2 regions of the Daeguia caeni genome follow, and region 1 is predicted to be linked to the other one. Evidence: riboswitches for the same ligand, from Rfam matches in the RefSeq annotation. Region 1 holds a riboswitch; the other holds the start of a gene.
What was found. A riboswitch is a leader RNA that binds a small molecule or an ion and turns the genes downstream of it on or off. The one in region 1 is predicted to bind cobalamin.
Positions count from the first base shown of each region.

Region 2: linked by a shared signal. The riboswitch ahead of nrdH (glutaredoxin-like protein NrdH) and the one ahead of ACFO1V_RS09005 (TonB-dependent receptor domain-containing protein) in region 1 are both predicted to bind cobalamin.

Region 1 is NZ_JBHSEL010000053.1:219,241-240,022, reverse strand. It holds gene ACFO1V_RS09045 (NUDIX hydrolase) at 1-707, shown strand, start outside; gene ACFO1V_RS09040 (PhzF family phenazine biosynthesis protein) at 832-1,761, shown strand; gene ACFO1V_RS09035 (pyridoxamine 5'-phosphate oxidase family protein) at 1,846-2,280, shown strand; gene ACFO1V_RS09030 (universal stress protein) at 2,452-2,895, opposite strand; gene ACFO1V_RS09025 (glycoside hydrolase family 10-like protein) at 3,013-4,206, shown strand; gene ACFO1V_RS09020 (HlyD family secretion protein) at 4,585-5,652, shown strand; gene rbbA (ribosome-associated ATPase/putative transporter RbbA) at 5,649-8,429, shown strand; gene ACFO1V_RS09010 (ABC transporter permease) at 8,431-9,543, shown strand; cobalamin riboswitch at 9,663-9,882, shown strand; gene ACFO1V_RS09005 (TonB-dependent receptor domain-containing protein) at 10,018-11,883, shown strand; gene ACFO1V_RS09000 (ABC transporter substrate-binding protein) at 11,908-12,741, shown strand; gene ACFO1V_RS08995 (FecCD family ABC transporter permease) at 12,746-13,735, shown strand; gene ACFO1V_RS08990 (ABC transporter ATP-binding protein) at 13,732-14,508, shown strand; gene ACFO1V_RS08985 (cystathionine beta-lyase) at 14,755-15,924, opposite strand; gene ACFO1V_RS08980 (phosphatase PAP2 family protein) at 16,084-16,848, shown strand; gene ACFO1V_RS08975 (amino acid ABC transporter substrate-binding protein) at 17,301-18,332, shown strand; gene ACFO1V_RS08970 (amino acid ABC transporter permease) at 18,671-19,861, shown strand; gene ACFO1V_RS08965 (amino acid ABC transporter permease) at 19,864-20,782, shown strand, end outside.
Region 2 is NZ_JBHSEL010000099.1:609-11,638, forward strand. It holds gene ACFO1V_RS10110 (EutN/CcmL family microcompartment protein) at 1-110, opposite strand, end outside; gene ACFO1V_RS10115 (hypothetical protein) at 107-592, opposite strand; gene ACFO1V_RS10120 (BMC domain-containing protein) at 592-1,203, opposite strand; gene ACFO1V_RS10125 (aldehyde dehydrogenase family protein) at 1,200-2,756, opposite strand; gene ACFO1V_RS10130 (class-III pyridoxal-phosphate-dependent aminotransferase) at 2,777-4,057, opposite strand; gene ACFO1V_RS10135 (DeoR/GlpR family DNA-binding transcription regulator) at 4,204-4,992, shown strand; gene nrdF (class 1b ribonucleoside-diphosphate reductase subunit beta) at 5,207-6,196, opposite strand; gene nrdE (class 1b ribonucleoside-diphosphate reductase subunit alpha) at 6,309-8,459, opposite strand; gene nrdI (class Ib ribonucleoside-diphosphate reductase assembly flavoprotein NrdI) at 8,447-8,845, opposite strand; gene nrdH (glutaredoxin-like protein NrdH) at 8,854-9,075, opposite strand; cobalamin riboswitch at 9,500-9,708, opposite strand; gene gltS (sodium/glutamate symporter) at 10,115-11,030, opposite strand, start outside.

The DNA of each region.
Region 1 (20,782 bases):
ATCGCGTCGCAGAAAATACGGTTCTGACTGTCGAGCGCGTTGATGTTCGCATCGTGCCGGGGGCGCTTGATTATGCTTTGGAGAATCATGCAGCCATCCGCGCCAACTGGCAACGTGAATGCGCGGCCAATCCCAGCCTTTATGATGGTGAGATTTATCTTGCACCTGAAGCGCGGCTTGAGCATGGTGTGCTTACGGCAGGCTTCAGACGCACGAGCTTTGCCACGCTGATGCATTGGCGGCGCGATCCGGCACGCATGCGTCCATGGCATATTTTCAGTGTTGGCGTGATTACCTCACGGGAAGGCGATCTCATCGCGGCTGAAATGGGCCACGGACATGCCATTGCCGGGCGCATCTATTTTCCCGCCGGCACAGTCGACAATCAGGATATTGTGGATGGCCGGGTTGACTATAATGCCAATATGCTGCGCGAGGTGCGCGAAGAGACCGGGCTTGATCTTGGGCAGGCCCGGATGGAGCCGCATTTCAATCTCGTAACCAGCAACCGCAGCATCGCCCTGTTCCGCCGTTTCCGGTTCGATGCCTCTACATGGGAGCTGGTGGCTGCGATCAATGATTTTCTTGCCCGCCAGTCCATGCGGGAACTGGCAAGGATCATTCCGGTCAGCCGTGCCGGTCAGCTTGGAGAGGCTACGCCGCCTTATGTGCGGGCCTTTGCCGATTGGCATTTTATGAATTCGTAAAAACCTGCAAACAATCAATGACAGCGCCGTCAAATTGTTTATGCTCAATTTTGTCGGGAGCACTGGCAATGGAACCGGTTGCAGTTTGGGCGAGGAGACTGTTTAGCGAGCGAGGACGTTGCGTATGACGAATGTGATCGCGTCAGGTCGGTATTACGAGATTTTTGATGTTTTCTCCGACAAGGCCATGGCAGGCAATCCTCTGGCGGTGGTGCATGAATGCTCAGGCCTCAATGATGCGCAGATGCAGGCGATTGCACGTGAGTTCAATCTTTCCGAAACCATCTTTCTGCTGGAACCGGAAAACAAGACGCATACGGCTTCCGTTCGCATTTTTACACCCGAATATGAGCTTCCCTTTGCCGGTCATCCGACGGTCGGGGCGGCCATCTCGCTGGCACGTCGCCGCCATGAGGGCAAGGAGCCGGGCCTTCTGATCGCACTGGAGGAAAAGATCGGCCTTGTGCGCTGTGGCGTGGTTCTGGGCGAGAACAACAGCGCCTTTGCCGAATTTGATCTGCCGATCCTGCCGCGACGCCTCGATGTGAAAATCGAAAAGGAGGAAGCCGCCGCCGCGATCGGTCTCGGCACGCATCAGATTGGTTTTGAAAACCATGTGCCGGCAGTCTGGAGTGCTGGGACACCGTTTTTGCTGGTGCCGGTGCATAATCTGATTGCCGCGGCCAAGGTGTCGATCGATCCGGTCTATGTCTGTGAGAGCCTGCCACATGTCGATGGCAGGCCGTTGCCGATCTATGTCTATTGCCGTGATACCATCCTGTTCGACAGCCATTTTCATGCGCGCATGTTTGCGATCGGCGCCAATGTGTTTGAAGATCCCGCAACCGGGTCGGCGGTGGCCGCTTTTGCCGGTGCGGTGCAGGAAAATGATCAGCCGGTCGATGGGGCAACCCAGTTCTGGATCGAACAGGGCATGGAGATGGGGCGGCCGTCACGCATCCGGCTTGAGCTCGATGTGGAAAGGCAGAAACTCACTTCCGTGCGTATTGGCGGATCAGCGGTGAAAATTGCCGAAGGCCGTCTGTTCGTGTGACTAATTTTTGTTTTTAATCAAGGTATTGGCTGAGAATTATGATAAATTGAATCTCAGCTTGGGCACCATATGGGGATACGCACCATGATGATCAGGGAATTGTCGGATTATGATGTTCGCGATATGATCCAGCATGCGAGCGTGGGGCGGATGGCCTATATTCTGGACGATCGTCCTGTCATTGTCCCGATGGGATTCCGTTTCAGTGGCGGCTCGCTTTATTCATTCACAACTGATGGACAGAAAACGGCTGCGCTTGCCAGAAACAATGCGGTTTGCGTGCTGTTTGACGATATTCAATCGCGCACCAAATGGCGCTCGGTGGTTGTTCATGGACGTTATCATAGGATCGAGGGGGAGCAGGAAAAGGCAGCCTTGGTGAAACTGTTTTCGGATTTGCCGACCTGGTGGGAGCCTGCCTATGTGCGCATGGTGAAACAGGACGGCGAGGAGCGCAAGCTTTCGCCAGTCTTTTTCCGTGTCGATATTGAAAGTGCAACCGGCCGTGAGGCCGGTTGAGCCACGCCTGATGCGCTGAGAGCAATCCAGATTTTCACGGAAATGCCGATTGCTCTGACATATTGTTACTTTACTGTTCCGGACAGAAACCGGTTCCCGTTTTTCCTGGAGCTGCTTGTTTTCCCGCAGTTCCCGGGCGGAAAACCGGTTCCCACTTTTCCTGGAACTGCGTTAGCGAACAACCAGTACCGGAATATGGCCGCGGGTAAGCACTTCATTGGTCTGGCTGCCAATGATGAAGCTCTTGAGGCCGCGTCGGCCGTGTGAGGCCATGACGATCAGGTCAATATTCAGTTCCTGTGATTTTTCGATGATCGCTTCTGCGGCATGCATGGCGCTGACATGCAGCGGCTCGATGGTCAGGCCGAGTTCCTGCGCCTGTGCCTGCACCTTGTCGAGGATTTTCTGGGCGAATTCTGTCCGTTCCTTTTCATAGACTTCGATGAAGGCTGGCGTGTCGATCCAGCCGCCCGGCAGGCCGGAGGCAGAGTAGGGGGCGGTGACAGTCATCACCGTCACCTTGGCACCGAGCGCCTTGGCGAGTTTGAGCCCGTGAGTGACGCCACGTTCGGCGAATTCAGATCCATCCGTAGTAATAAGAAGCTGTTTGTACATTTTGCCCTCGCTCTTGTCGCACGGTTTCATTCATGAATTTAAGGACTATATGAACAAGATCAAATCCTTTCGGCAGTAAGCTGCTCTTGTGCAACATAAAGTGAAACGGATCTCCTGATGCCACTCGATTGCGACGCCTTTCATGCAAGCTGGGTTGCGACCGTGCTCAATCTCGACTGGCCTTCACGGGCTTCCCTCGCAATCAGCGACGATGCCGAGCGGGTGAAACAGCAAAAGCGCGAATTGCAGCGTCTGTTTGATGAGGCGCAAGACCATGGGCTCAATGCGGTCATTTTTCAGGTCTCGCCGACGGCGGATGCCTTTTATCGGTCAGACTATTTGCCATGGTCTGCCTATCTGACCGGCACGCCCGGCAAGGATCCGGGATTTGACCCGCTGCAGTTTGCCATCGATGAGGCGCATAAGCGCGGCATTGAACTTCATGCCTGGCTTAATCCCTATCGCGTTGCCATGGATACCGAACCGGCGACGAGAGCGGCCCTGTCGGCAAGCCTGTCGGGTGGGCGGGACAGCGTCTACAAGACCCATCACGACTGGGTTCGCATTGCCGCCGGGCGACTTGTGCTTGATCCGGGCATTCCGCAGGTACGCAAATGGGTAGGCGATATCGCCGCCGAGGTCGTGCAGAAATATGATGTCGATGGCATCCAGTTCGACGATTATTTCTATTATGAAACGGCCGGCTCCAGGCTTGATGACGATGAGACCTTCAGGCGCTTTGGCACCAGTTTTGCCAGCAAATATGACTGGCGGCGCTACAATACGGAAATGCTGGTGCGCGAAATTTCTGAGCGGGTTAAGACAATCAAGCCCAAAGCGCGTTTTGGCATTTCGCCGGGCGGGGTGTGGCGCAACAAGGCGGATGATCCGCTTGGTTCTGCAACGCGGGCAGGCAAGACCAATTATGACGGCGATTTTGCCGATACGCGGGCCTGGGTCAAACAGGGCCTCGTCGACTATATCGCACCGCAGATCTATTGGTCACATGGGCGCAGGGATGTGCCCTATGATGTGCTGGCCCGATGGTGGGCGGATGTGGTGCGCGGCACGAAAACCGATCTTTATATCGGCCTGGCGCTTTATCGTGCGGGTGAATCTTCGGCCTCGGAGCCCGGATGGACGGATGAGAACGGCGTTGGCGAGATCAGGCGACAGCTTGAACTCAATGAAAAACTGCCTGAGGTAAAGGGCAGCATTCTGTTCCGACATGGTTTTCTGTCTGATCCAAAACTGAAGCCGGTTTCGGATTTTTTCAAAAAACGCTGGGGCGCGTGTCGAAAGCGCCAGTAATTTTTCTAGTCTTTTGATTGAAATCAAAGAGCCGGATTTGGGGCGGTGCTAGACAATATTTGTTCGTCGCGTCCACCAGCGCGTGAACGTCTTCCGGGGTGCCGTCCCGGCTACCCAGGCCTTCTCCCAGGCACCCCGGTATATCGAATCTGTCGAGCGCATGAGCGCGATCTTTCGCAACGTCGTTTTATCGACAGCCAGCGGGTGCTGGCGACGTTGTTCTCCTCTATTTCACCAATACAGCACCCGCGCCCTCCCAAGGCTGTGATGTGAATTGTGATATTCATGAATATTTTGCAGCAAGTCCGTTGCAGGGCAGAAATGTGATTTCTATGCTTGTGCAAGAATTTATTGATTTCTGAACAGTGGGGAATTGGCATGGCGTTAGACCGTCGGAAGTTTTTGTTTGCGGGCCTTGCCGTCATACTGGCCGCCGGCGGCTATTATGCATGGAAGAATTTGAACGGATCCAGTTTGCCTGAAGGCATTGCTTCGGGCAATGGCCGTATCGAAGCGGTCGAGATTGATGTGTCCACCAAGACGGCAGGGCGCGTGCGTGAAATTCTGGCCAGAGAAGGCACCTTCGTGAAGGCAGGTGATGTGCTGGCGCGCATGGATACCGATCTTCTTGACAGCCAGCGCAAACAGGCCGAGGCACAGTTGCGGCGTGCTGAAATCGGTGTTGAAACGGCCCATGCCCTGGTTGCACAGCGCAATGCGGAGCGGGCTGCCGCCGATGCGACCGTGGCCCAGACCGAGGCGCAGCTTGATGCCGCCAATCGCCGTCTGGCGCGTTCTGAACAGTTGACCGCCTCGCGCACGGTTTCGCAGCAGGTTCTGGATAATGACCGCGCCGCAGCCAAGGCGGCAGAGGCTGCCGTCAATCAGGCGAAAGCCCAGCTTGCGGCAACGGAAGCGGCCATTGGTGCTGCCAAGGCGCAGGTCGTGGATGCGGAAGCTGCGGTTGAGGCGGCCAGGGCTGCGATTGCCGCCATTGAAGTCCAGATCAATGATGCAACATTGCGTGCGCCGACGGATGGCCGCGTGCAATATCGCGTGGCTGAGCCGGGCGAAGTTCTGGGCAGTGGCGGGCGCGTGCTCAGCATGGTTGACCTCAATGATGTCTATATGACCTTCTTCCTGCCGACGGCGCAGGCTGGACGGGTGGCGATTGGCGCGGATGCGCGCATCGTGCTTGATGCGGCACCGCAATATGTCATTCCGGCTTCGATCAGCTTTGTCTCCGATGTGGCGCAGTTCACGCCCAAGACGGTTGAAACCGAGGAAGAACGGCAGAAGCTGATGTTCCGCGTCAAGGCCAAGGTGCCGGAAGAATTGCTGCGCAAATATGTCCAACAGGTAAAGACCGGCCTTCCGGGCGTTGCTTATGTCAAGCTTGATCCGAACGCCGAGTGGCCGAGCCATCTTGCGGAAACTGTAGAATGAACGAAACGGCGACAGGGGCTGAGGGCGCTGACCGATTTGTCGTGCGTGCTGCGGGCGTCGGGCTTTCTTATGGCAAGGTTCGCGCGCTCAACGATGTCACGCTGGATGTTCCGGCCGGGTGCATGGTGGGGCTGGTCGGCCCGGACGGGGTTGGCAAATCCAGCTTGCTTTCGCTGTTTGCCGGGGCGCGGCGCATGCAGCAGGGCCATATTGAGGTTCTGGGCGGCGATATTGCCAACAAGCGTCATCGTCAGTCTGCCTATCCGCGCATTGCCTATATGCCGCAGGGGCTTGGCAAGAATCTTTATCCGACCCTGTCGGTTTTTGAGAATATCGATTTTTTCGGCCGGCTGTTCGGGCAGGACGAACGGGAACGCCAGCGTCGCATCAAACATCTGCTGACGCGCACGGGCATGTCGGCCTTTGCCGACCGGCCGGCCGGAAAGCTGTCGGGCGGCATGAAGCAGAAGACCAGCCTGTGCTGTTCGCTGATCCATGATCCTGATCTCTTGATTCTGGATGAACCGACGACGGGTGTCGATCCCCTGTCGCGCCGTCAGTTCTGGGAACTGATCGATGATATTCGCAAGGATCGCCCTGGCATGAGCGTGATCGTGGCCACCGCCTATATGGAGGAGGCCGAGCGGTTCGACTGGCTGGTGGCGATGAATGATGGCGCGATTCTGGCAACCGGAACGCCGCAGGAATTGCTTGCGCACACCAAAACCTCCAATCTGGATGCGGCCTTTATCGCGCTTTTGCCGGAAGAACAGCGCCGTGGCCATCATGATGTGGTCATTCCACCACGCGCGGTCAGCGGGGATGACAATATAGCCATTGAGGCGGAAAATGTGACGGTGCGTTTTGGCAAGTTCACCGCCGTCGACAATGTCAGTTTCCGTATCCCGCGCGGGGAGATTTTTGGCTTTCTCGGTTCCAATGGCTGCGGCAAGACCACCACGATGAAGGTGCTGACCGGACTTCTTCCGGCAAGCGAAGGTACGGCCAAACTGTTTGGCCGCGCGGTCGATCCCAATGACATCGATATACGCCGCCATGTTGGCTATATGTCGCAGGCATTTTCGCTCTATTCGGAACTGACGGTGCGGCAGAACCTGGAACTCCATGCAAGGCTGTTCCAGATGGAGCCGGATGAAACCGCACGCAGAATCAAGGAACTGACAGAACGCTTTGATCTTGTCGATGTTATGGACACGCTGCCGGACGCTTTGCCGCTGGGCATGCGCCAGCGTCTGTCGCTTGCGGTTGCGCTCATCCATTCGCCAAGCATACTGATCCTCGACGAGCCGACATCGGGGGTTGATCCGGTCGCGCGCGATGAATTCTGGCAGATTCTGGCGGAGCTTTCGCGCAAGGATGATGTGACGATTTTCGTTTCGACACATTTCATGAATGAGGCGGAACTGTGTGACCGCATTTCGCTGATGCATGCCGGCAAGGTGCTGGTCAGCGATACGCCCAAGGCAATTACGGCAAGCCGCAATGCTGCAACGCTGGAAGATGCTTTTGTTGCCTATCTGGAAGAGGCGATTGGCGATAGCGGCAAGGCTGCGCAAGAACCAGAACCGCTTGAAGAGGTCGAGCCTGTCACAGATCATGCGCAGTACAGGAAACGCAGATCTGGCCTGTTGCCGAATTTCCGGCGCATGTTCGCCTATACGCAGCGCGAGGCGCTAGAATTGCGGCGCGACCCCATCCGCGCCACCCTTGCCCTGGTTGGCAGTCTCATTTTGATGTTCGTCATGGGCTACGGCATCAATATGGATGTCTCCAACCTTTCCTTTGCCGTGCTTGATCGTGACGACACGGTTGCAAGCAGGCAGTTGTCGCAGGAAATTGCCGGGTCGCGTTATTTTACCGAAAAGCCGCCAATCATCGATTATGATGATATGGATCGGCGCATGCGCAATGGTGAAATCAGCCTGGCCATTGAAATCCCGCCGAATTTCGCACGCAACATAGCCCGTGGCCATACGGTAGAGATCGCAGCCTGGATCGATGGTGCCATGCCCATGCGTGCTGAAACGGTGAAGGGCTATGTGCAGGGCGTTTATGCCAACTGGCTGAGCCAGAAAACACGCGAACTTTATGGTTCCGCGGCGACATTGGGCAATTTCAATATCGAAATCCGCTATCGCTATAATCCGGATGTGCAGAGCATCGTGGCGATGGTGCCGGCGATGATCCCGCTTCTGTTGCTGATGATCCCGGCCATGTTGTCGGTGCTGAGCATTGTGCGCGAGAAGGAGCTTGGCTCGATCATCAATTTCTATGTGACGCCGGTGACCAAGCTCGAATTCCTGCTCGGCAAGCAATTGCCCTATATTGTGTTGGCCTATTGCAATTTCCTGATCCTGCTCTTTGCGGCGATCTTCATCTTCAGGGTGCCGTTTACCGGCAGTCTGCTGACCTATTGCGCGGCAGCCCTGCTTTATGTCACCGTGACAACGGGCATGGGGCTGGTGTTCTCGACCTTCCTGAAAAGCCAGATCGCGGCAATCTTTGGTACCGTACTCCTGACCCTTATTCCGGCGATCCAGTATTCCGGTATCATTGACCCGGTATCCGCGCTGCAGGGGGCGGGTGCCCTGATCGGTCGCATTTACCCGACCACCTATTTCGTGATCATTTCGCGCGGCAGTTTCTCCAAGGCGCTTGACTTTGGTGACCTTGGCGCTTCGTTCCTGCCGCTTCTGATCGCCATTCCGGTGCTGACAATAGCGAGCGTCCTGCTCCTCAAGAAACAGGCGGACTGAGATGAGGATCAGCAATGTTTTCCAGCTCGGCATCAAGGAACTGCGCGGTCTGTTCCGTGACCCGGTTCTACTGATCCTGATTGTCTATGCCTTTTCGCTTGCCATCTATACGGCGGCAAAGGCCATGCCGGAGACCCTGAACAATGCGACGATTGCCATTGTGGATGAAGATCAGTCGCCGGTCTCAAGCCGCATCATCACGGCCTTCTATCCGCCCTATTTCGTGCCGCCAAGACTCATTACCGTGAACGAGATGGACAGCCGCATGGACGAGGGGCTGGATACATTTGCGCTTGATGTTCCGCCCAATTTCCATCGCGATCTGCTGGCCGGTCAATCGCCGACAATCCAGCTCAATATTGATGCGACGCGCATGAGCCAGGCCTTTACCGGCGGCGGCTATATACAGAATATCGTCACCAACGAGGTGAACGAATATGTCAATCGCTATCGCGGCGACAGTTCCGTTCCGGTCACGCTCAATCTGCGCGCACGCTTTAACCCCGATCTGGATCAAAGCTGGTTTGGTGCCATTTCCAATGTCATTTCGTCGGTGACGATGCTGTCCATCATCCTGACAGGGGCGGCACTGATCCGTGAGCGCGAACATGGCACGATCGAGCATCTGCTCGTCATGCCTGTAAGCCCGGTGGAAATCATGATCAGCAAGATCTGGTCGATGGGGCTGGTGGTGCTGATTGCCTCGGCCTTTGCGCTGGTATTCGTTGTGCAAGGGATTTTGCACGTGCCGATCCAGGGCTCCATATTGCTGTTTCTGGTGGGGGCGGCCCTGCAGCTTTTTGCCACGACCAGCCTTGGCATTTTCCTGGCAACGGTTGCAGGCTCCATGCCGCAATTCGGCATGTTGCTGATTCTGGTTCTCATCCCCATGCAGATGCTGTCCGGCACAATGACGCCGCGTGAAAGCATGCCAGAAATCATCCAGAACATCATGCTGGCAGCCCCCAATACGCATTTTGTCATTCTGGCGCAGGCGGTGCTGTTCCGTGGCGCGGGGCTTAGTGTTGTCTGGCCGCAACTGCTTGCACTTTTCGTGATCGGATCGCTGCTGTTCCTGTTTGCGCTGCGCCGGTTCAGGGCATTCCTGAAATAGAAAACGTCTTTAAAATCAAAAGGATTTTTGAAAAATATGAGAATGTGATTCCAGGACGTGTTGTGGCATGGCTATTGCCATGCTTCCGACGGTGTTGCGAATCCGCATAGGCATTGCTATGCCTGTATGCAGAAGACGGTTCCGCCGTAAAAAGCGGATGAAAAGGGAACGCGGTGCGATCATTGGATCAAGGCCGCGACTGCCCCCGCAACTGTAACCGGAGAGCGATCCTCCTAAGACCGGAAACGGTCATGGCCACTGAACGCGAATGCGATTGGGAAGGTGGAGGTAAGGCAAAGACCCGGAAGTCAGGAGACCTGCCGTGTTCTGTCACCCATGCCTGGATACGGGGTGTGTCCATGCGCGGCTTTCCGTAGCGGTGACATTCGAACAATGTTGCCGCAGGTGCGGAAGTGAAACGCCAATCATTTCTCGGTCTGCGGTCTGGCTTTGCCCTCAGGCGGGAGAAATGAAATGCGCATATCCAATCATCTTGTATCTCTGGCAGCGACAGTTTCCATTCTGGTGCCGGCAGGCGTCATGGCGCAGCCTGTGGCAGTAAACGATGAGACGGTCGTACTGGATACGATCGTGGTCACGCCGCTGCGCCGCGCCGGTTCGCTGGCGCGTTCGACATCATCGATGATCGTGATTGACCGGGCAGAGATCGAGCGCTCTGCGGCAACCGATCTGCAGTCGCTGCTCACAAACTATAATGGCATCACGGTCAATGCGAATGGCGGCATGGGGGCGGCATCCTCACTCACGATACGCGGCATGTCATCGATGCAGACGGTGGTGCTGATCAATGGCGTGCGCACTGCTTCGGCTACGACCGGTGCAACTTCCCTTGCCAATATTCCATTGAGTGCCATTGAGCGTATTGAAATTGCCAAGGGGCCGCATTCGGCGCAATATGGCGCGGATGCCATAGGCGGTGTGGTCAATGTCATCACCAGACAGGGTGGGCTTTGCGGGGACAAGGCCTATTGCGGCAGTGTTTCGGCTGGTGTGCTTTATCCGTGGGGAGGCTATACCTCTGCCAATCTGCAAGGCCGCAGCACGGATGGGGTGGATTATGCCATCGGTGCTGCCCTGATTGGAACCGAGGGCTATGATTTCACCGCACCCGACTATTTTGGTCACGAGCCGGACAAGGATGGTTTCCTGCAGGGCTCGTTCAATCTCGCGCTGTCGAAGGATTTTGATTGGGGCAAGATCTATGCCGATGGCCTGTTGAGCCGTAGCCGGATTCGCTATGACAATAGCTATCCCTATCGCAACGAGGCCTATGCAACCGCTTTCACCGGCAAGGTTGGAACGCGCATCGACCACAGTGAGGACTGGTCGTCGACGGTTGAATTCAGCACAGGTCTTGATCATTCGCGCGATTTCCGCAAGGGTGTGCCGGGTTTTGACCGTTTCCAGACCGTACGTACGGGCCTGCTTGCCACAAGCACAAGGGAATTCGAGACCGGCAAGGTCTCGCATAGCCTGACGGGCGGTGTCGAAGCCTATCGTGAACAGGTCAATTCAACCACTGCTTATGATGAAAAGGCGCGCAATCTGGCTGCCGTCTATGGGCAATATTCGCTCGAATATGAGGCGCTTACAGTCGATAGCGGTGTGCGTTATGACTATAACCAGCAGTTCGGCGATGTCGTGACCTATAATCTTGGCGCAAGCTATGCGATCCTGCCGGACTTGGTCATGCGGTCATCCTTCGGCACCGGCTTCCGCGCGCCGACTTTCAACGAGCTTTATTATCCGTATTTTGGCAATCCCGATCTGCAGCCAGAAAAATCGCGCTCGTATGAAGTCGGGCTGAACTGGAAGGTGACCGAAGCAACGAGCCTTGATCTTGCCGTCTATCAAAACCGGCTCAAGGATGCGATCATCAGCGTCGCGCCGACCTATCTGCCTTACAACATTGCCCGCGCCAAGGTGACCGGCCTTGAAGTGGAACTGTCACACCGTTTCAATGAGCGCTGGTCGGTGAGGGGCAGTTTTGAGTATAAGCAGCCGATCGATGAAGACACCGGCAATGACCTGGCCTATCGCGAAAGGGTCAAGGCAGCAGGCGAGCTGAGCTTCAAGGCGCTTGACAGTCTCGATCTGACCGGCCGGCTGCGCTATGGCGGCTCGCGTTATGCCAATGCGTCCAATACGGAAAAGCTTGATCCCTATGTCACGGCCGATCTGGTGGCGGTCTATTCCTTTGATGAACAGTCAAAGCTCAAGGTTTCGGTGGAGAACTTGTTTGACAAGGATTATCAGACGGTATCCGGTTATGTTGCACCTGGCCGCACGATCAATGTCGGTCTGACGCGTAATTTCTGAGGACGGCTCGAATTGAATCGTGGCATGGCAAAGAAATGGAAAGTCGGACTGGCTCTGTGGCTAGGGCTGGTTGGCTGGGTCTTTTCTGCGGCTCATGCCACGCAAACAACCCCAAGGAAAATCGTCTCGATCAATGTCTGCACGGATCAGCTTGCCATGATGCTGGTGGGCAAGGATCAGTGGCTTTCCGTATCCCGGCTGGCGCTTGACCCGGAACTGTCCGTTCTTGCCGCTGAAGCGGAGAATTACCCGATCAACAATACAGATGCGGAAGAGATTTTTCTCATGAAGCCCGATCTGGTGCTGGCGGGTACCTATAATTCGCGCGCAACGGTTGCCATGCTGCGCAAGCTTGGGCTTCGGGTCGAGGAATTCGAGCCGACCCTGTCCTTTGACGATATTGCAGAGCAGATGCTGCGCATTGGGGCGTTGATCGGGCGTGAGGAAGAAGCCAGACGCCAGATCGCGCAGATGAAAGCTGATCTTGCGGCAATCAAGAGACCTGAACAGCGCAAGACACTCGCGCTTTATTATGCCAACAGCTATACGGCGGGCCGGGGTACGCTGATTGATGATGCTGTGCGGCTTGCAGGCTTTGACAATCTGACGGATCGCATTGGTGTGGAAGGGGCCGCACGCCTGCCGATGGAATTGCTGGTGATGGAAAAGCCGGACGTGCTGGTGTTGAGCAAACGCCAGTGGACGCCAGCGCTTGCAGAGGAAAATCTGGCCCATCCGGCGATTCATCGCATGGTGAGCGACGCACGACTGATTGAACTGGATGACAAGCTGACAGTATGTGGTGGGCCGTTCAGCGTGGAGGCCGTGGCACGTTTGGCGGAGGCCGGGCGTGACTGACACGATGCGTTATGGGCTGCTGCTGTTTGGACTGGTGCTGATCGTGGTGGTTCTGTCCTTCTGGTCACTGTTGACCGGGCCTGCACCCATTCCCATGCGCGACAGCCTGCATGCGCTTTTGTCGGGCGAGAGCGAGGCGATCGCGCTTGTTGTGCGTGAAATACGCCTGCCGCGCACTCTGCTTGCGCTGATGATCGGTGCGTCACTTGGGCTTTCCGGGGCTGCCCTGCAGGGCTATCTGCGCAATCCTCTGGCAGAGCCAAGCATTCTCGGGGTCAGTGCTTCGGCTTCGCTTGGGGCGGTGATTGCGATATATACCGGCCTGTCGCTGGCCTTTCCGCTGGCACTGCCGCTGATGGCGCTCGCGGGGGCAGTGGTTTCGGTCTTTCTGGTCAAGCTGCTTGCCGGGCGTGGTGCAAGCGCCCTTGCGGTGATCCTTGCCGGCGTTGCCGTCACCAGCCTTGCCGGGGCCATGACGGCGCTCGCGCTTAATATTTCGCCCAACCCCTTTGCGGCCATGGAAATCGTGTTCTGGATGCTTGGCTCGCTCGCCGATCGTTCGATGGTTCATGTGGCGCTGGTTGCCCCGTTCATTGTCATCGGCTGGCTCATGCTCTTGTCGCTGGGGCGCGCACTGGACAGTCTCACGCTCGGCTCGGATGCTGCAGAAAGTCTCGGTGTCAGTCTATCGCGGGTGCAATGGCTGGCGGTTCTGGGTACGGCCTCATGTGTTGGCGCCTCGACTGCCGTGGCAGGTGCAATTGGTTTCGTCGGTCTTGTGGTGCCGCATATTCTGCGCCCGCTGGTGGGTGCACGGCCGTCGCGTCTCCTGGTGGCAAGCGCGTTTGGCGGGGCGGCACTTCTGCTTGGCGCTGATCTTGTCGTGCGGCTGACCATGCGCGGTGATGAGCTGAAGCTTGGCGTCTTGACGGCTCTGATCGGCGCGCCATTCTTTCTGTGGCTGATCTTCAAATATCGGAGGCAGTTGCTGTGACTGTGCTGAGCGTTCAAAATCTTGGCGCCATGCTTGGCGGCAGAGCTGTCCTCAATGACATCAGCTTTGAAGCAGGTCGCGGCGAGCTGATTGGCCTGATCGGGCCGAATGGCGCAGGCAAGACAACGCTTCTGCGCTCAATTCTGGGGCTTGCGCCGGCAAAAGGCAAAATTGCGTTCGATGGCCGCGACATGGCTGCGTTGCGCAGGACTGAAAAGGCCGCATTGATTGCCTATCTGCCGCAAGAGCGGGATGTCGCCTGGCCTATTACCGTCGAGATGCTGGTTTCGCTGGGAAGACGGGCGCTGAAAGCGGCCTTTGTCGGGCTTAATGCGCACGATGCGGCAAAGATTCAAGCCGCCATGGAACAGATGGATATTGTGGGTTTTCGCGATAGGCCGGCCGATGCGCTATCCGGCGGTGAACGGGCGCGCGCGCTGATTGCGCGTGTGCTTGCCCAGGATACACCGCTGATTCTTGCCGATGAGCCGGTGGCAGGCCTTGATCCAGCACATCAACTGGGGCTGATGGAAAGTCTTGCGGCAGAGGCAAGAGACGGGCGCACGATCATCGTGTCGCTGCATGATCTAGGGCTTGCCGCGCAATATTGTACCCGGCTGATCCTGATGGACCGGGGGCAGGTGGTGGCGGATGGCGTGCCGGAGACCGTGCTGACGCAACAGCGCCTGAGCGATGTCTATGGGATCGAGGCGCATATCCTGCGCCTGGAAGGGCAGTTTCTCATTCTTCCAAAGGCACGTATTCAGCGCTGAAGCCAGTCTTTAACGGTGCTTGTGGAAGATCATGAACAGGGCAAAAGCGGCAAGGCCAACAGCCATGAAACCCTGAATGATAAAGATTGTATTCATCCTGATGACTTTTCACATGAGGTGGGGGAAGGGCATGCGGGTTGGAGGGAGGCTCTGCGTGGGCCGGCACTCCAGAGCCTGTTATATGCTATAGCACCCAATGGTAGTAAAGCGGCAAGAGCAACTTTATGTTGAGGCAAGCTGCAACGATCAGAGGGCGGCAAAGCCTTTCTTGAGGTCATCGATCAGGTCGGCTGTATCCTCAATGCCGATCTGCAGGCGGATGACCGGGCCAGGATAGTCGCGTTTGGTCACAGTGCGGTCACTCAGGCTCACCTTCACGGCGAGGCTCTCATAACCGCCCCAGGAATAACCTAGGCCAAAGATTTCCAGCGCATTGAGGAACCTGTAAGCCTCCGCATTGCCGCCTTGCTTCAGCACAAAAGAAAAGACGCCGGACGAGCCGCTGAAATCGCGCTTCCAGATATCATGACCCGGATGGCTTTCAAGGGCAGGGTGGAGAACCTGTGCGACGGCGGGATGATTTTCAAGCCAGCGGGCAATTTCGAGCGCGCTTTTGCGATGATGTTCCAGCCGCAGTTTCATGGTGCGCAGACCGCGCAATATCTGATAAGTGTCATCAGGTGCTGCGCAAAGGCCCAGCGTGCCGTGAGTTTCGAGCAGTTGCGGCCAGCATTTTTCATTGGCCGAAACCATGCCGAACAGAATATCGGCATGGCCGGACGGATATTTCGTGGCAGCATGAATGCTGACATCGACGCCAAAATCGAGCGGCCTGAAATAGAGCGGTGTCGCCCATGTATTGTCCATCAGGACAACTGCGCCAGCCTTGTGCGCCTCGTCAGCGATGGCCGGAATATCCTGGATTTCAAACGTATTGGAGCCTGGGGATTCGGTGAAGACGACCTTGGTATTGGGGCGCAGCAATTGTGCAATGTCTGCGCCAATTTCCGGCTGGTAATATTCCACCTCGACACCCATGCGCTTCAGGATCGTATTGGCAAAGTGCCGGGTTGGCCCGTAGACGGAATCGACGATCAGAGCATGGTCGCCGCAGGATAGAAAAGCAAGCAGCGGCAGCGTGACAGCAACAAGACCGGAGGGAACCAGAACCGTGCCGGCCGAGCCTTCAAGCCCATTGACCGCATTGGCCAGTGCATCGCTGAGCGGGGTGCCGCGTGTGCCATAGGTATATTTCTGCCCGCCCGTGGCCATGGTTTCGGCATTGGGGAACAGCACGGTCGAGCCGCGAACGACAGGAGGATTGACGAAACCGTAATAATCGTCTGCGGAATAGCCATCATGGGCAAGACGGGTGTTTATCCCAAGCTTCGACATATCAATCTTCTTGTTAGCCACGAAATCGCCTCCTGATGGTGATCTATCGCTTTACGCAATCCGTCTCATCGATAAGCCGCGATTCGTAGCGATGCAAGCCACGTCTTGGGAGGGAACAGGACGCAGTCTGCATGTATGGGCATGAATTGTGATCGGTCGCACTTCAGAAAGCAGGAATGAATGGGCACAACTGTGAAAGCCATGGTTTCAAATCCCTTTCGACTGGCGCTTGCGCTTGCGGGCGCGCTGTCAAGGCCAGCCTCTGCCGGTGCGCAACCCGTCTGGATGCAACGGATGACGCTGATGGTCGTGCTGCTCGTGCCGCTTGTCGTCCTGCTTCATGCCTGGGATGCGGACATTTCCCGTCAAGTGCAGGCAGGAACAGGGTTTTTCATGGATTCCGTGCGCTTTGCCACGGATTTTGCGCGCACAGCCTACTGGTTTGCCGCGGCCTTGCTGATCTGGTTGCTTTCGGCCCTGTTTCTTTATCCGGCCAGCCCCGTGCGCAACAGTCCGTGGCTGTTAAAGGCCAATTGGTGGGCAACACTGGTGCTGTTGTCGATTGTAGGGGCTGGCATTCCGCTAAAACTCATTAAAATTGCAGTCGGACGTGCCCGGCCCTATCTGCTTGAAAGCCTCGGCCCCAGGGCTTTTGATCCGTTCAATGGCGCAGATCTTTACCAGAGCTTTCCGTCGGGCCATTCCATGATGGCCGGCATTCTGATGGTGTCATTGTGGATATTTTTTCCATTTTTGCGCGTGGTGACGGTCATGATCTGCCTGTTACTTGTCTTCAGCCGCATGGCTATCGGGGCACATTATCCGAGCGATGTCGTTGCTGGATTTGCAACGGGTCTGATCATGACATGCTGTGTGGCCCGCTACATGGCTGCGCGAAATATTATTTTTTCAACCACGGACGGTTGCATGCTGCCTGACGTATAATTTGGTTGGCAGAGTGCTGCAGAAAGCCGTGACGGTTGGAATATCGTATTATTAAAATATTGAAAGAGAATAATAATTCAGTTTTATGTGTAATCTCTAAACTTCCTTCCATTCATTATTTGGAATATACCCAGTACTGGGCAAATTGTGTAAAAATCGTCATTTTGAATAAGGGGATTTCACCGCAAAGACAGGCTGTGGCGAGTTATTTGACTTGACCGGAGACGAAATTTCAACTTCGATATGGAGTGTGAAGGAGGCGGCTGAACTTCTCGTAATTAGGAAAAGAGGGCTCTACTGCTCGTTGAGAATGTTGGCTGCTAAATGGAAGGAGACAAGGGATCGGGGGGGCTGCCTCGGCCGAAACCTGTGTCTGACAAATAATATGATCAAGAGGCGCGGCAGATTTGGTTCTGCGTCTGTGCTCGTAGGGAACAAAGGTTGCAAGCCAGATGAAAAAAACTGCATTGATGGGCCTATTGGGGGTAGCTGCGCTGCTGGGCGCTGCAACAGGGGCATCGGCCGACACACTCTCGGATGTAAAAGCGAAGGGATATTTGCAGTGCGGCGTGAACACAAGCCTGCCTGGCTTTTCGGCTCCCAATGACAAGGGAGAATGGACTGGTTTCGACGCGGATTATTGCCGTGCTGTCGCTGCGGCGATTTTCGGCGATCCCAGCAAGGTCAAGTTTACACCGTTGAACGCGAAAGAGCGCTTTACCGCCCTGCAGTCGGGCGAAGTTGACGTGCTGATCCGAAATACGACCTGGACCATCAGTCGCGATACGTCGCTTGGCCTCGATTTCGCAGGCGTCAATTATTATGACGGCCAGGGCTTCATGATCAATGCCAAGAAGCTCGAAGGCATCAATTCCGCCCTCCAGCTTTCCGGCGCCTCCATCTGCGTTCAGTCCGGCACGACGACGGAACTGAACATGGCGGACTTCTTCCGCACCAATAAGATGGAATATAATCCGGTCGTGTTCGAAAAGGTTGAGGAAGCCAATGCGGCCTATGATTCCGGCCGTTGCGACGCCTATACGACCGACCAGTCCGGCCTTTATGCCATCCGTCTGACGCTGGCCAATCCGGAAGACCATGTCATCCTGCCTGAAATCATCTCCAAGGAACCGCTCGGCCCGGCTGTGCGTCAGGGTGACTCTAAATGGGCTGATATTGTGCGCTGGACGCATTATGCCCTGCTGAATGCCGAGGAATTCGGCATCACCCAGGCCAATGTCGAGGAAATGAAGAAGTCGGACAATCCGGAAATCAAGCGTCTGCTTGGCGTTGAGGCCGATACCAAGATCGGTGCGGATCTGGGCCTGGACAATGACTGGGTTGTGAACATCATCAAGGGCGTTGGCAATTATGGCGAAATCTTCGAGCGCAATCTCGGCTCTGGCAGCCCGCTCAAGATCGCCCGTGGTCTGAACGCCCAGTGGTCGAAGGGCGGCCTGCAGTACGGCATGCCTATTCGCTAGGATTTGGCGGCGCGTCACGGCTTGGTGGCGCGCCGTTCTTTCGTATGTCAGTCATCGGTGTTGCGCTGCCGCATCAATGTTGAGACGCGGCATCCGTGCGGCTGTTCGCAACCGTAAGACATAGGCCCATAACCGGATCTCTTTCCATGACCGGATCCTGTCTGTCGTATGGGGCACAATGGTCTGTGTGATGGGCCTTTGCCTGATGACATTGGCGTCTGACCTGTTTCAAACGCAACCTCGACGTGTCGATAGTTACGATTGCATTGTGCTCCGCTTCGGCCTGATCGGCAGGTGATGGTGGCAATTGGTGACTGGGCACAAGACACGGTGAATATATGGCATCCAATTCTTCAATGAGCGAAAACCAGGCTGGAGGTATCCCGTTGCTCTATGATCCGCGGGTGCGCGGAATCGTCTACCAGCTATTGGTTTTTGTGGCCATTGTCGCGCTGGTTTATTGGATTGTGGGCAATACAGTTGCCAATCTGCAGCGTGCGCATATCGCTTCGGGCTTTGGTTTTCTGCGCGGTCGTGCTGGTTTTGACATCAGCCAGACCCTGATTCCCTATACCAGCGATTCAACCTATGCGCGGGCGCTTCTGGTGGGGCTGCTCAATACGCTCTATGTCTCGGCGCTGGGCGTGGTGACGGCGTCCATAGTCGGATTTCTCGTTGGCATTGGTCGTTTGTCGCGCAACTGGCTCATCCAGAAATTATGCACGATCTATGTCGAGATTTTCCGCAACATCCCGCCATTGCTGGTCATTTTCTTCTGGTATTTCGGCGTTCTGTCGGTGCTGCCGCAGGCGCGTGCCAGCCTGTCGCTGCCGTTTGGCAGCTATCTCAACAATCGCGGCTTCTTTCTGCCTGCCCCCGTTTGGGGAGAGGGGGCAATCCTTGTCCTGGCAGCCTTGATTGCCGGCATTGTGGCAAGCATTGTCATTGCACGCTGGGCGTATAATCGCCAGATGGCCACAGGCAGGCAGTTTCATACTGCGCGCGCGGCAGTCGGGCTGATTGTCGGCTTGCCATTGCTCGCCTTCATCGTGACAGATTTCCCGGTCTCATTCGAATATCCGAAGCTGGGTGCCTTCAATCTGACGGGCGGTGTGCAGATCAAGCCGGAATTTCTGGCCCTGTTTCTGGCCTTGTCCTTCTATACCGCCGCCTTCATTGCCGAAATCGTGCGTGCGGGCATCATGGGGGTCAACAAGGGACAGACTGAGGCGTCCTATGCCTTGGGCCTGCGCTCGGGGCCGACCATGCGGCTCATCATCATTCCGCAGGCCCTGCGCATTATCATTCCGCCGCTTTCAAGCCAGTATCTCAACCTGATCAAGAACTCATCGCTTGCTATTGCCATCGGCTATCCGGATCTGGTGGCTGTTGGCGGCACAATTCTCAATCAGACAGGCCAGTCAGTGGAAATCGTGGCGATCTGGATGACGATCTATCTCGGCATCAGCCTGATTACCTCCGCTTTCATGAACTGGTTCAACGCCAAGATGGCTTTGGTGGAGAGATGAGCATGGCAAATACAGATATCCATTACGTTCGCAGCCATATGGTTGCACCGGAAGCACCGCCACGCTCGGTTCATGGCATGGCGCATTGGCTGAGAACAAATCTTTTCTCCTCGCCGCTCAACAGCATGCTCACCATTTTTGGTCTGCTGCTGGTGGCATGGTTCCTGCCGCCAGTCATTCAATGGCTGTTCATCAATGCCGTGTGGACGGGAGAAAACCGTGCTGTCTGCTCGACCATTGCGCAGGGCGGTATCCAGCCGGATGGCTGGTCGGGCGCCTGCTGGGCTTTTGTCAATGCCAAGCTGGGACAGTTCATTTATGGACGCTACCCAATTGATCAGCGTTGGCGTGTCGATGTCACGGCCCTGTTGTTCGTGATCCTGCTCGTGCCGCTTCTGATCCCGCGCATCAAGCACAAGGTGTTTAACGCGATTCTGTTCTTCTGTGTCTTCCCGGTCGTGGCCTTTTTCCTGCTGGTCGGCGGCTGGTTCGGGCTTCCCTATGTGGAAACCCCATTGTGGGGCGGGCTGTTGGTGACGCTTGTTCTGTCCTTTGTCGGCATTACCATGTCACTGCCGCTTGGCATCCTGCTGGCGCTCGGGCGCCGTTCGCATCTGCCGGTCATCAAGGCGCTGTCGGTGATCTTCATCGAGACCATTCGCGGTGTGCCGCTGGTGACGGTCCTGTTCATGGCAAGCGTCATGCTGCCTTTGTTCCTGCCGCCAGGCATCACCTTTGACAAGCTGTTGCGTGCCCTGATTGGTGTGGCCCTGTTTGCCTCAGCCTATATGGCCGAAACCATCCGTGGTGGTCTGCAGGCCATTCCGCGCGGCCAGTATGAAGGAGCTGACGCATTGGGGCTGAGCTATTGGCAGAAAATGGGACTGATCATCCTGCCGCAGGCGCTCAAACTCGTCATTC
Region 2 (11,030 bases), on a different contig from region 1:
GCAATCAGCTTGGCCCCGGTTTCCGTCTCAACTTCCAGCAGCGCTCCGGTCGGCAATTCGCCAATATGGCGTGTGGACCACAGCCTGCCGCTGACGCGTCCCCTTATCATGCCAGTGTCCTTTCAATTCTTATGCCCCGTCGACGGGCTTCATCTCCGGCAAGCGGCGTCACCCGCGCCTGCTTGGTAATACGCAACCTGGTCGTGCCTTCCTCGATCGCCGCAATGTCGCGCTCGGTAATGAGACCCTTGCGCAGTTCCGGCACGCTTGGCGGCACCGTGCTGACAAACGGCAATGGCTCTGACCTTGGCGAGACGCGCGAAACCGGCTCTGCCGCGGCCTGCACCACGATTGGGGCTGCCGACAGAATATGGCTTGACGCCTCCGGCCGGAAGCGGATGCACCCCGCCTTCATGGCCGCCACGAAGGCTGGATCCTCCGCCCGGCGCAGGACAGAAAGCGCAAAATCCGTCAATTCCGTTTCCGTACCGACGGAAACATGCTCGACCGTTGGCCCGCCCAGAAGCTCGGCACGGATGGAGGCGATTTCTTCCGCCAGAATTTCACGGATGAGACTGCGAATATCGCCCATCAGCTGGCTCCTGCCTCACGTAATGCGCGTTCTGCCGCCTCGCGGGCATTGCGCACATCCGCCTCCGTTCCGGCGAGATACAGACGACCATTGGCACCGATCATGCGCATGTCGATGACCTTGATGTCAGCTTCCTTTTCTGCCTCATTACAGGCGAGAATGGCATAGGCCGCCGGCTGGCATTCGAGCAGATAGATGCTCTCGCCACCCAGAACCATTGACCCCGTCTTGTTGCGATTCATGAGGAATGCATGCTGGTCATCAACACGGGTCACGATTTTGGACGCCATGATCTTCGGCTTTTCTGCCTCATCCCGCCGCTTGCCCATGGCAGCCAGAGCTGCTTCGGCACCAGCATGAACCTCAGCTGTTGAATAGGCATGAAACTGCAATGTGCCGAACTGGCGTTCCACCACCAGAAAACCGGCCCGCACGTCTGCACTTTTGAGAACCGTGTCGGTCAGGGCCTCGATATCAAGGCCAGGCGCGATCTCAATGATTTGTGCTGCCATGCGGGCACGCGGCAATGTTCCACGCATCCATGTTGCCGTATAGGCAAGGGTCTGCGGCTGGAGCTGATCAATGAAAATGAAAGCTCGTAAATCAGTCATTGCTGGCCTCGTGTCAGCTCACGGAGCTCCTGAAGAATTAACTGGCGAAGAACTTCCCGATCGACACCGCCACGCTCTTCCATGCCAGCAACGGGCGCCGGCGAGACAAGCCGTGGCGCAGCTGGCTGGCGTGGTGCATCGCCATCAAAGACAAGGCGCACATCGCTTAGATCCGGGAACCTGACGCTCTGGTCGCTGTTCCATGCAAGCCTCGTCCAGTGCACAAGATGCTGCGGCCCGATATTCTCGCCCACTGATGAACGACCGAAATAGCCGGTACCGATCATGAAGGACGGGGCAAGATGTGTGGCAAAACCCGCCGCCCCTTGCGAGCATGGCGCATTGACGACAACGCGATAAACGGTCAACGCCGCGGCAAAATCCATGGCGCGTTGCGGATCCTCACCATGGAAGGAGGCCGAATGCCCATTGCCGGATGCTCGCAGGATCATCTGTGCCATGCCGACCGCGCGTTCAAACGTGCCAGCCGCGGCAAAGGCCAGAACCGGGCACAGTTTTTCATGCGTCAGACATTCGTCATGGCCAACTGTTTCGATCGGCGCGATCAGAACACGCGTTGAGCCCACGATGCGGAAACCGGCCTGTTGTGCAATCCATTCCGCACTCTTGCCAACGGCGGCCGTATTGAGATGGCCATCGGGGAAGAGATAAGTACGCAAACGTTCCGTCTCCACATCCGAGCAGATATGGGCACCAGCCGCACGCAAGGCACGCTCGAAATGCTGGCGGTTCTGCTCAAGCGTGATCAGCACGCTTTCATTGGTGCACAGCACCGAATTATCGAAGGACTTGCTGTCGACAATGCGCTGCGCCGCCAGATTCTGGTTGGCGCTTGGATCGACATAGACTGGCGCATTGCCCGGCCCGACACCAATTGCCGGATTGCCCGATGAATAGGCCGCGCGCACCATCGGCCCACCACCTGTCGCCAGAATGACCTGCACTTTGGGCGAGGACATCAGTGCCTGCACCAGCGGCACGGAAGGTTTTTCAATGCACTGGATCAGGCCTGATGGCGCGCCCGCCGCAACGGCTGCCGCCTCAAGCCGTGCTGCAGCATCATTGCAGCATTCCCGCGCCATTGGATGTGGACTAAAGATGATCGCATTTCGACTCAACAAAGCAAGAATGGATTTGTAATAGAGTGTAGAGACCGGATTGGTGGCAGGTGTGAGCGCCAGAATGACACCGGCCGGTTTCGGGATCTCCACCATTTTGCGCGCCTCATCCACGCGCGGATTGATGAGATCCATGTTCTCATAAAAATCCACCAATGGATGCGACGAAAGCTCGTTCTTGAGCTTCTTATGGGCAACCACACCCATGCCGGTTTCCTGCACTGCCCATTTGGCATAATGCTCGGCATTCTGATAGGCGGTTTCAGCCACGGCGCGCACAATCCGCATGACCGCTGCGCGATCAAACCTGGCAAAGGCGCGAACTGCCCAGCCGGCCCGGTCGATCTTCATGCGGGCGATCGCTTCCGCCTGATCGGGAACTGCAAGGCGAGGTGCATTTTCATTAAGCTGCATCGCTGTCACCTTCCCCAAGTTTACGCCGCACGCCGCATATTGCGCAGAAGTGCACGCGCCCGCGGCATTGCCGCTTCCATGCGATCAACGATTTCCTGACAGGTGGCAGCATCCAGCAGCACGCCCGGCTTGAACTGCAAGACGCGTTTGTCGAGCGAAGAAAAAATCGCCCAGACGCCGTTTTCATAAAGGGCGCGCGAGACAGCAACCGCCCCTTCAGGATGGTCAAATTCGAGGCCGAGGATCACGCCCCGCTGACGCACGCCAACGAAAATGTCGCTGTTCGCCGCCATCATTTCATTGAGCGTCTTCTGAAAGAATTCGGCTACAAAATGCACATTGGAAATCACTTCCGGTCGCTGCAACATGTCGATGACCTGATGGCCAACGATACAGCCAAGCTCGGAACCGCCGGAGGTGGAAATATGGGCTGCGCCATCCTCATGCAGCCAACCACCGCATTTTTCCGTCACCACACAGGCCGAAATCGGATAAATACCGCCGCCTAGCCCCTTGCCAGTAACGAACATATCTGGCTCCAGCCCATAGGACTGCCAGCCCCACATCACGCCGGTGCGCATCAGGCCGGTCTGCACTTCATCGGCAATATAGAGCGTACCATAGCGGTGGCAAAGCTCCTGACAGGCTTTCAGATAGCCATCCTTCGGCAATGGAAAACCATAGGTCGCCGGTATGGTTTCAATGATGAAGGCCGCAACATCACGGTTGTGAAGGACCCGTTCAAGCGCATCAATATCATTGAACGGAATCTGGATGAATTCATCCGGCCGGTCGGCGAGAAAAATCTTGGAGAAACGGTCATCACCCGTGGCGACCGAAAGGCCGGAATGACCATGATAGCCCTTGATGATCGACACGATCTTACGCCGCTTTGTGGCATATCGGGCGGTTTTCAATGCAATTTCCACAGCCTCGGCGCCACCAGAGCCAAAAATCGCATATTTCATGCCCGGCGCCGTCTGCACCAGTTTTTCGGCGAAAGCAGCGCGCGCCACCGAGGGAAACCAGTGATTGCCCATATCGAAATAATCCAGTGCCGACTTGAGCGTCGCCACCAGTTCGGGGTTGCGATGACCAAAATTGTAGGTTCCGCCATTCAAATGCAGGTCAATAAGCCTGCGCCCCGACATGTCATACAGGAAATAACCCTCACGCCGGTCAATCACCAGATCAATGCCCGCATCCTGCCAGAACTTGGTCTTGCCGGGATTCCAATATTCGATGGCCTTGTCGAACAACTCAGCCTTCGATTTGAAACTGAAGAAACCGTAATTGAACACTGCCGCCTCCGTTTGAAGGAAGACTGTCACATTAATTTGTGACTTGCAACATTTAAATGATGCATGTCGGTCAAATTTTTGATTGAAGTTTCAGAAGCAATCTGCGATACAGTGGCCAGAACAAGCCAAAGGATATGCCTAACCCTATGATTCCTACGAAATCGCGGAAGGAGCTGCGGCAGGAGCGCATTCTGTCAGCGTTGGAAGCGAATCCGGCGTTACGGGTCAACCAGCTGGCCGAGGCCCTTGAAGTTTCAACCGAGACCATCAGGCGCGACCTGAGCGAACTGGAACAGACTGGGCGACTGAGCAGAACATATGGCGGCGCCGTCAGCAATGCCAACCGCTTTGAGCCGGCCTTGAGCGAGCGGCTTGTCCTGAAACAGAAGGAACGCCGCGCCATCGCCCAGGCCGCAGTGCAATGCTATGCTCAGGAAGAGGCGCTGCTGCTTGGTGGCGGGGCGACCATGGTGCATTTTGCCCGTGCGCTACGCCAGATTGAACGGCGCATGACCGTGATTACGCCAGCCTATACGGTTGCGGTTGAACTTTCACTTAACCCATTGATTGATATTGTTCTTTTGCCCGGCATGTTCGAGGTGCAGGAGCATATTGTCTGGGGGTCGGAAACCATCCATGCCATTGAGCGTTATCGGGTGGACACGGCTATCATCGGTGCATCGGGGGTCAATGCCGATGGTGTCAGCGATGCGCTGCTGAAAGTTGGTGAAGTCTATAGCGCAATCGTTCATAACACGCAGCGTTGCGCGGTACTGGCCGATTCCAGCAAGTTCGACAAACGCGCGCTGATGCTCGTTGCCGAATGGTCGCCGCGCATTACACTGTTCACCGACGCCCATCCACAAGGCTCACTGAAAACCGCTCTTGCGAATTCCGGCGCCGGGACTGTGGTGGTCAATCCGGATCAGGAATGATCCGGGTGGGGAATGATTGGTGATTAATCCACAGTTTTGATCATCTTTGTTGAATATGAGACTATCCAGCTTATGACACAAAATGTTGTAAGTTGGTCATCTTTGTGACGGCGCGGCTGAAAAATTGGCATAAGCCACAAACAGTGCACACATAAACGACAAGGTTGATGTGTGCACTGCGAATCGTGGCCCAGCCTTGCAAACACCACGATGATCAGAATTCCCAGTCCTCGTCTTCCGTCGCAACAGCCTTGCCGATCACATAGGATGAGCCGGAACCGGAAAAGAAATCGTGATTTTCATCGGCATTTGGGGCAAGAGCTGACAATATGGCGGGGTTTACCCTGCAGGCTTCCGGTGGAAACAGCGCCTCATAGCCAAGGTTCATCAGCGACTTGTTGGCATTGTAATGCAGAAACATTTTGACGTCTTCCGTCAGGCCAACATCATCATAGAGATCTTCCGTATAACGGATTTCATTATCATAAAGCTCTAGCAGCAGCTCGAAGGCAAAATCCTTGATGGCCTGGCGTTCGGTATCCGAAAGGCGTTCTACCGCACGCTGGAACTTGTAGCCAATATAATAGCCATGCACCGCCTCGTCCCGAATGATGAGCCGGATCAGATCCGCCGTATTGGTCAGTTTTGCCCGGCTCGACCAGTACATCGGCAAATAGAAGCCGGAATAGAACAGAAAGCTTTCCAGAAACACACTGGCGATCTTCTTTTTGAGGGGATCACCACTATCATATTGCTCCATGATCAACGCGGATTTGCGCTGAAGGAAACTGTTTTCTTCCGACCATCGATAGGCATCGTCGATTTCCTTCGTCAGACACAGGGTCGAGAAGATGGAGGAATAGGAACGGGCATGCACGGCTTCCATGAATGAGATATTGGAAAGCACCGCCTCTTCATGCGGCGTGGCGCGATCCTGCATCAGGCGTATGGCGCCAACTCCATTCTGGATCGTATCCAGCAGCGTGAGGCCGGTAAAGACACGGATGGTCAACATCTGTTCTTCTGGCCGCAGGCTTGCCCAGGATGGAATATCATTTGACAGAGGCACCTTCTCAGGCAGCCAGAAATTGCCGGTAAGCCTATTCCAGACTTCCAGATCCTTCTCGTCCTCAATCCGGTTCCAGTTGATTGCCCGTACGGCCTGAGCCGGTCGGGATATATCTGATTTTGTCTGAATATTCATGATGTTACCTGCCATTGGGAGCAATTCCGGGAAAATGGAAACCGGTCTTTCGTCCGGAACTGAAAACAAAAAGTAGAAGCAATGCAGAGTTTCCGTGAAAATCCGCATTGCTCTAAAGCGCGCATGAAACGCAACCCTGGACTTCCGTGCCCTGAAGGGCCATCTGGCGAAGGCGAACGTAATAGATGGTCTTGATGCCCTTCTTCCACGCATAGATCTGCGCCCGGTTGATGTCACGCGTGGTGGCCGTGTCGCGGAAAAACAGCGTCAGCGATAGCCCCTGATCAACATGCTGGGTAGCAGCGGCATAGGTGTCGATGATTTTTTCCGGCCCTATTTCATAGGCATCCTGAAAATACTCACGATTGTCATTGGTGAGATAGGCTGCCGGATAATAGACACGACCAATCTTGCCTTCCTTGCGGATTTCTATCTTCGAAACAATCGGATGGATGGAGGCCGTTGCGTGGTTGATATAGGAAATCGAGCCCGTCGGCGGAACGGCCTGCAGATTCTGGTTATAAAGACCGAACTGCATGACCGATTCCTTCAGCTCCCGCCAGTCATCCTGGGTGGGAATGTGAATGCCCGCCTTGTCAAACAGGGCCTGAACCTTCTCTGTCTCCGGCTTCCATTCCGCCTCAATATATTTGTCAAAATAGATGCCAGAGGCATATTTTGACCGCTCAAACCATTTGAAACTCTTGCCCTTTTCAATCGCCAGACGATTGGATGCCCGGATTGCGTGATAGGTAACGGTATAGAAATAGATATTGGTGAAATCGATTGCTTCCGGCGAGCCGTAATAGATGCGCTCGCGCGCCAGATAACCATGCAGGTTCATCTGCCCAAGACCGATCGCGTGGGCTTCATCATTACCTTTCTTGATCGAAGGAACGGAAGCAATATTGCTCATTTCCGACACAGCGGTCAGCGCCCGGATCGCGGTTTCAACCGTCTGGCCGAAATCAGGACTGTCCATGGTCGCTGCTATATTGAGCGAGCCCAGATTGCAGGAAATATCCTTACCGATCTTTGCATAGGAAAGATCATCATTGAATTCGCTGGCTTCGCTGACCTGCAGGATTTCCGAGCACAGATTGCTCATGATGATCCGCCCGGAAATCGGATTGGCACGGTTTACGGTGTCTTCGAACATGATATAGGGATAGCCGGACTCAAACTGGATTTCTGCTATCACCTGAAAGAATTCGCGCGCCTTGATCTTCTTCTTGGTGATGCGCTTGTCCTCAACCATTTCGCGGTATTTTTCCGTTACCGAAATCTCGGTAAACGGCACGCCATAGACGCGCTCGACATCATAGGGCGAGAACAGATACATATCCTCATTGTTCTTGGCGAGGGTGAAGGTGATATCCGGGATCACCACGCCAAGCGACAGGGATTTGATACGGATTTTCTCATCCGCATTTTCGCGCTTGGTATCCAGAAAACGCATGATGTCGGGATGATGCGCATGCAGATAGACAGCCCCTGCCCCCTGTCTTGCGCCAAGCTGATTGGCATAGGAAAAAGCATCTTCCAGCAGTTTCATGACCGGGAGCACGCCGGAAGACTGGTTTTCAATCTGTTTGATGGGCGCGCCCATTTCGCGCAAGTTGGAGAGCGACAAGGCAACGCCCCCGCCCCGCTTTGACAGTTGCAGCGCGGAATTGATCGCCCGCCCAATGCTTTCCATATTGTCCTCGACTCGCAACAAAAAGCACGAGACCAGTTCACCGCGCTGTTTCTTGCCTGCATTGAGAAAAGTCGGTGTTGCCGGTTGAAAACGGCCCGTCATCATCTCGTCGACAAGCCTGCTGGCGAGATTTTCGTCGCCGCGCGCCAGCGTAAGCGCTGTCATGCAGACGCGGTCTTCATAACGCTCCAGATAGCGCTTCCCGTCAAAGGTCTTGAGCGTGTAGGAGGTGTAATATTTGAATGCGCCCAAGAATGTCGGAAACCGGAATTTGCGTGCATAGGCATCATCAAACAGCTTTTGCACGAATGCGAAGGAATATTGATCGAGCACCTGCTGTTCATAATAGCCTTCTGTTACCAGATAATCGAGTTTCTCACGCAGACTGTGAAAGAAAACCGTGTTCTGGTTGACGTGCTGAAGAAAATATTGCCGCACTGCCAGACGATCTTTATCGAGCTGGATTTTACCATCCTCATCATAAAGATTGAGCATTGCGTTGAGTGCGTGATAGTCGAGCGACGTATCGTCTCTTGCCGTTCTGTCCAGTGCTAGTGTTTCCAAAATCTTTCGAGCCCCTGTTTGACATTCATGACATCTTCTTCCGTTCCCAACAGCTCGAAACGGTAGAGTAAAGGCACACCGCACTTTGCCGAAATGATGTTTCCGGCCAGCGCATAGGCGGCCCCAAAATTGGTGTTGCCCGCGGCAATCACACCGCGTAGCAAGCCTCTATTCGTGACATTGTTGAGAAAGCTTATGACCGGTTTTGGCGTTGCGCCCTTGACCGCCCCGCCCCCATAAGTGGGCGTGACCAGAACATAAGGCCGATCCACTACCGGTATTGCTTCAGTTGCCGACAAGGGCAGCCGGAGAGCAGGCAATTGCAGCTTTTCAACAAAACGTTTTGTGTTCTCTGAACGGCTGGAAAAATAGACCAGACTGACCATTTCAGCGCTCATGCGAGGCTTGAAATCATGTCTGGCCGGAAGCCTGCCCAATGCCTTTCACCGGCAACAACCACTGGAACCTGCCGATAGCCCAACTCCTGCACGAAGGCAAAGGCTTCCGCATCACTGGATATGTCAATGACTTTATAGTCCGCGCCCTGACGATCAAGTGCACGGGTGGTTGCGGTACACTGAACACAAGCCGGCTTGGAATAGACAACGATAGACATCAAGATTTCCTCACTGTTGAATGAGACAAAAAGGGAGCATTCGTCTGTCATCAGACAGACGCCAAAAACCAATTGTTCAGACAAGACGATGGTGAGTCTCACGCTCACATAAGCTTGAAAATCAAACCCGACTTTCAAAGAGCCGATGCGCAAGCACTCACATGGAGCAATTCGGATTTTTCATGGAGATTCTGAATTGCTCCAACATGTTGTCTTGCGCTGTTCCGGACAGAAAACGGGTTCCCACTTTTTCTGGAACAGCTATAGACGCCCTGTCAGACCAGATGAACAATTAAGCGCATTAATTGCGGAAACAGGAAATGATCATAACGGTCATGCCTTCACCCCGAAGTTGCTGATAGCGGGGGACGACCGGAGAAACGATAGGGACAAAACCCATCGCTCGCCTTACGGACACCCCGCCCGTGGACGTTTGTTTGAGGCAGGTCTCCTGGCTTGCGGGTCACCGCACTTATTCGCCTTCCCAGAGCACCAAACTCCAGTGGACATTGAACAAGCACTCACCGCTTACAGTTGCGGGGGCAGCTATGGCTTTGCTGTCAGACAGCGCACCATATTCCCATCTTAGCCCCGCTTCTTTCGAATCGGGGAACCTCGAACACAAGATATAGTAGCTGCGTGATTTTTTTCGTCAATAGGTATGACGAATTATAGACAGCAGGAATGAGAAAGGTTTACGTACTGAACGCTATCGCATTCAGCCCTTCATTATGTAATTACAACCAGAATAATTTCTATCACAATAATGCCATTACGATCACATAATCAACAAACAATAATATGTATATTCACGACATTTTTGCTTTAATATATAACTTAAATTCCATTACGCCAACAGATAATTAAATAACAATAAAATTGAATACAATATTATTTCTATCAACACGACGAACAATACAAAATTATATATATTATATAGTATTGTGTAAACTAATTTATATATACTTTTACTTATGTACTATTAAAAGGCTTAGGTTATTAATTGTATAATTAAAAATTTACCTTGCGAATTAATTCACTACCCAACAAAAAGCGATATCACAAGGGCGTTGACAATATCAATAAAGAAACCGCAGACGACCGGAACAATAATAAATGCGCGAGGTGCGGCACCATATTGCTGGCTCACGGCGGTCATATTGGCAATGGCAGTTGCGGTCGATCCCAGCGTGATGCCGCCAAAGCCGGCACAGATCACCGCAGCTTCATAATCACGCCCCATGGCTTTGAAAACCACAAACACCGTGAACAACACCGTCAGCACGATCTGCAGGATCAGGCACACTGCAATAAAGGCAAAAACGCCTGACAGCGCCCAAAGCTGCAGCCCCATCAGCGCCATCGTCAGGAAAATGCCGAGCGAAAGATCAGACAAAAGCGACAAGCCATGATTGATACCTATCCGGTCAGTCGTGCTGTACTTGCGCAAAAAAGGAACGCCCAGATTTTTAAACAGAATACCAGCCACCAGACAGCTGACAAAAGTCGGGATAGTAAAGCCAGTCTTGTAGACAAGGGCATCAATGCCAAAACCGATCATGATGGCGATATTGATCCCCAATATCGCTCTCAGAACATTGAAATAGTCGAGATGCGCTGCCTTCATGGTGGCGTCGTAGCGCACACCTACATTGAGATCTTCGTCGGGCGACGCAGTGATCTTGTGACGTTTTATAAGATAAGTGGCAATAGGCCCGCCAATCACACAGGCAGCGAACAGCCCTCCCATATTGCTGGCAATGCCAAGCTCCATCGCATTGAGAACGCCAAGTCGATCAACAAATATCGGAGCCCAGGCCGCTGTCGTCCCTACCCCACCCGTCAGCGAGATTGACCCCACCATCAACCCCGCGTGCGGATCAAGCCCAAACAACGACGCAAGCGAAATGCCGAGAACATTCTGCATGATCATGAATGCTGTCGCCAGAAACAAC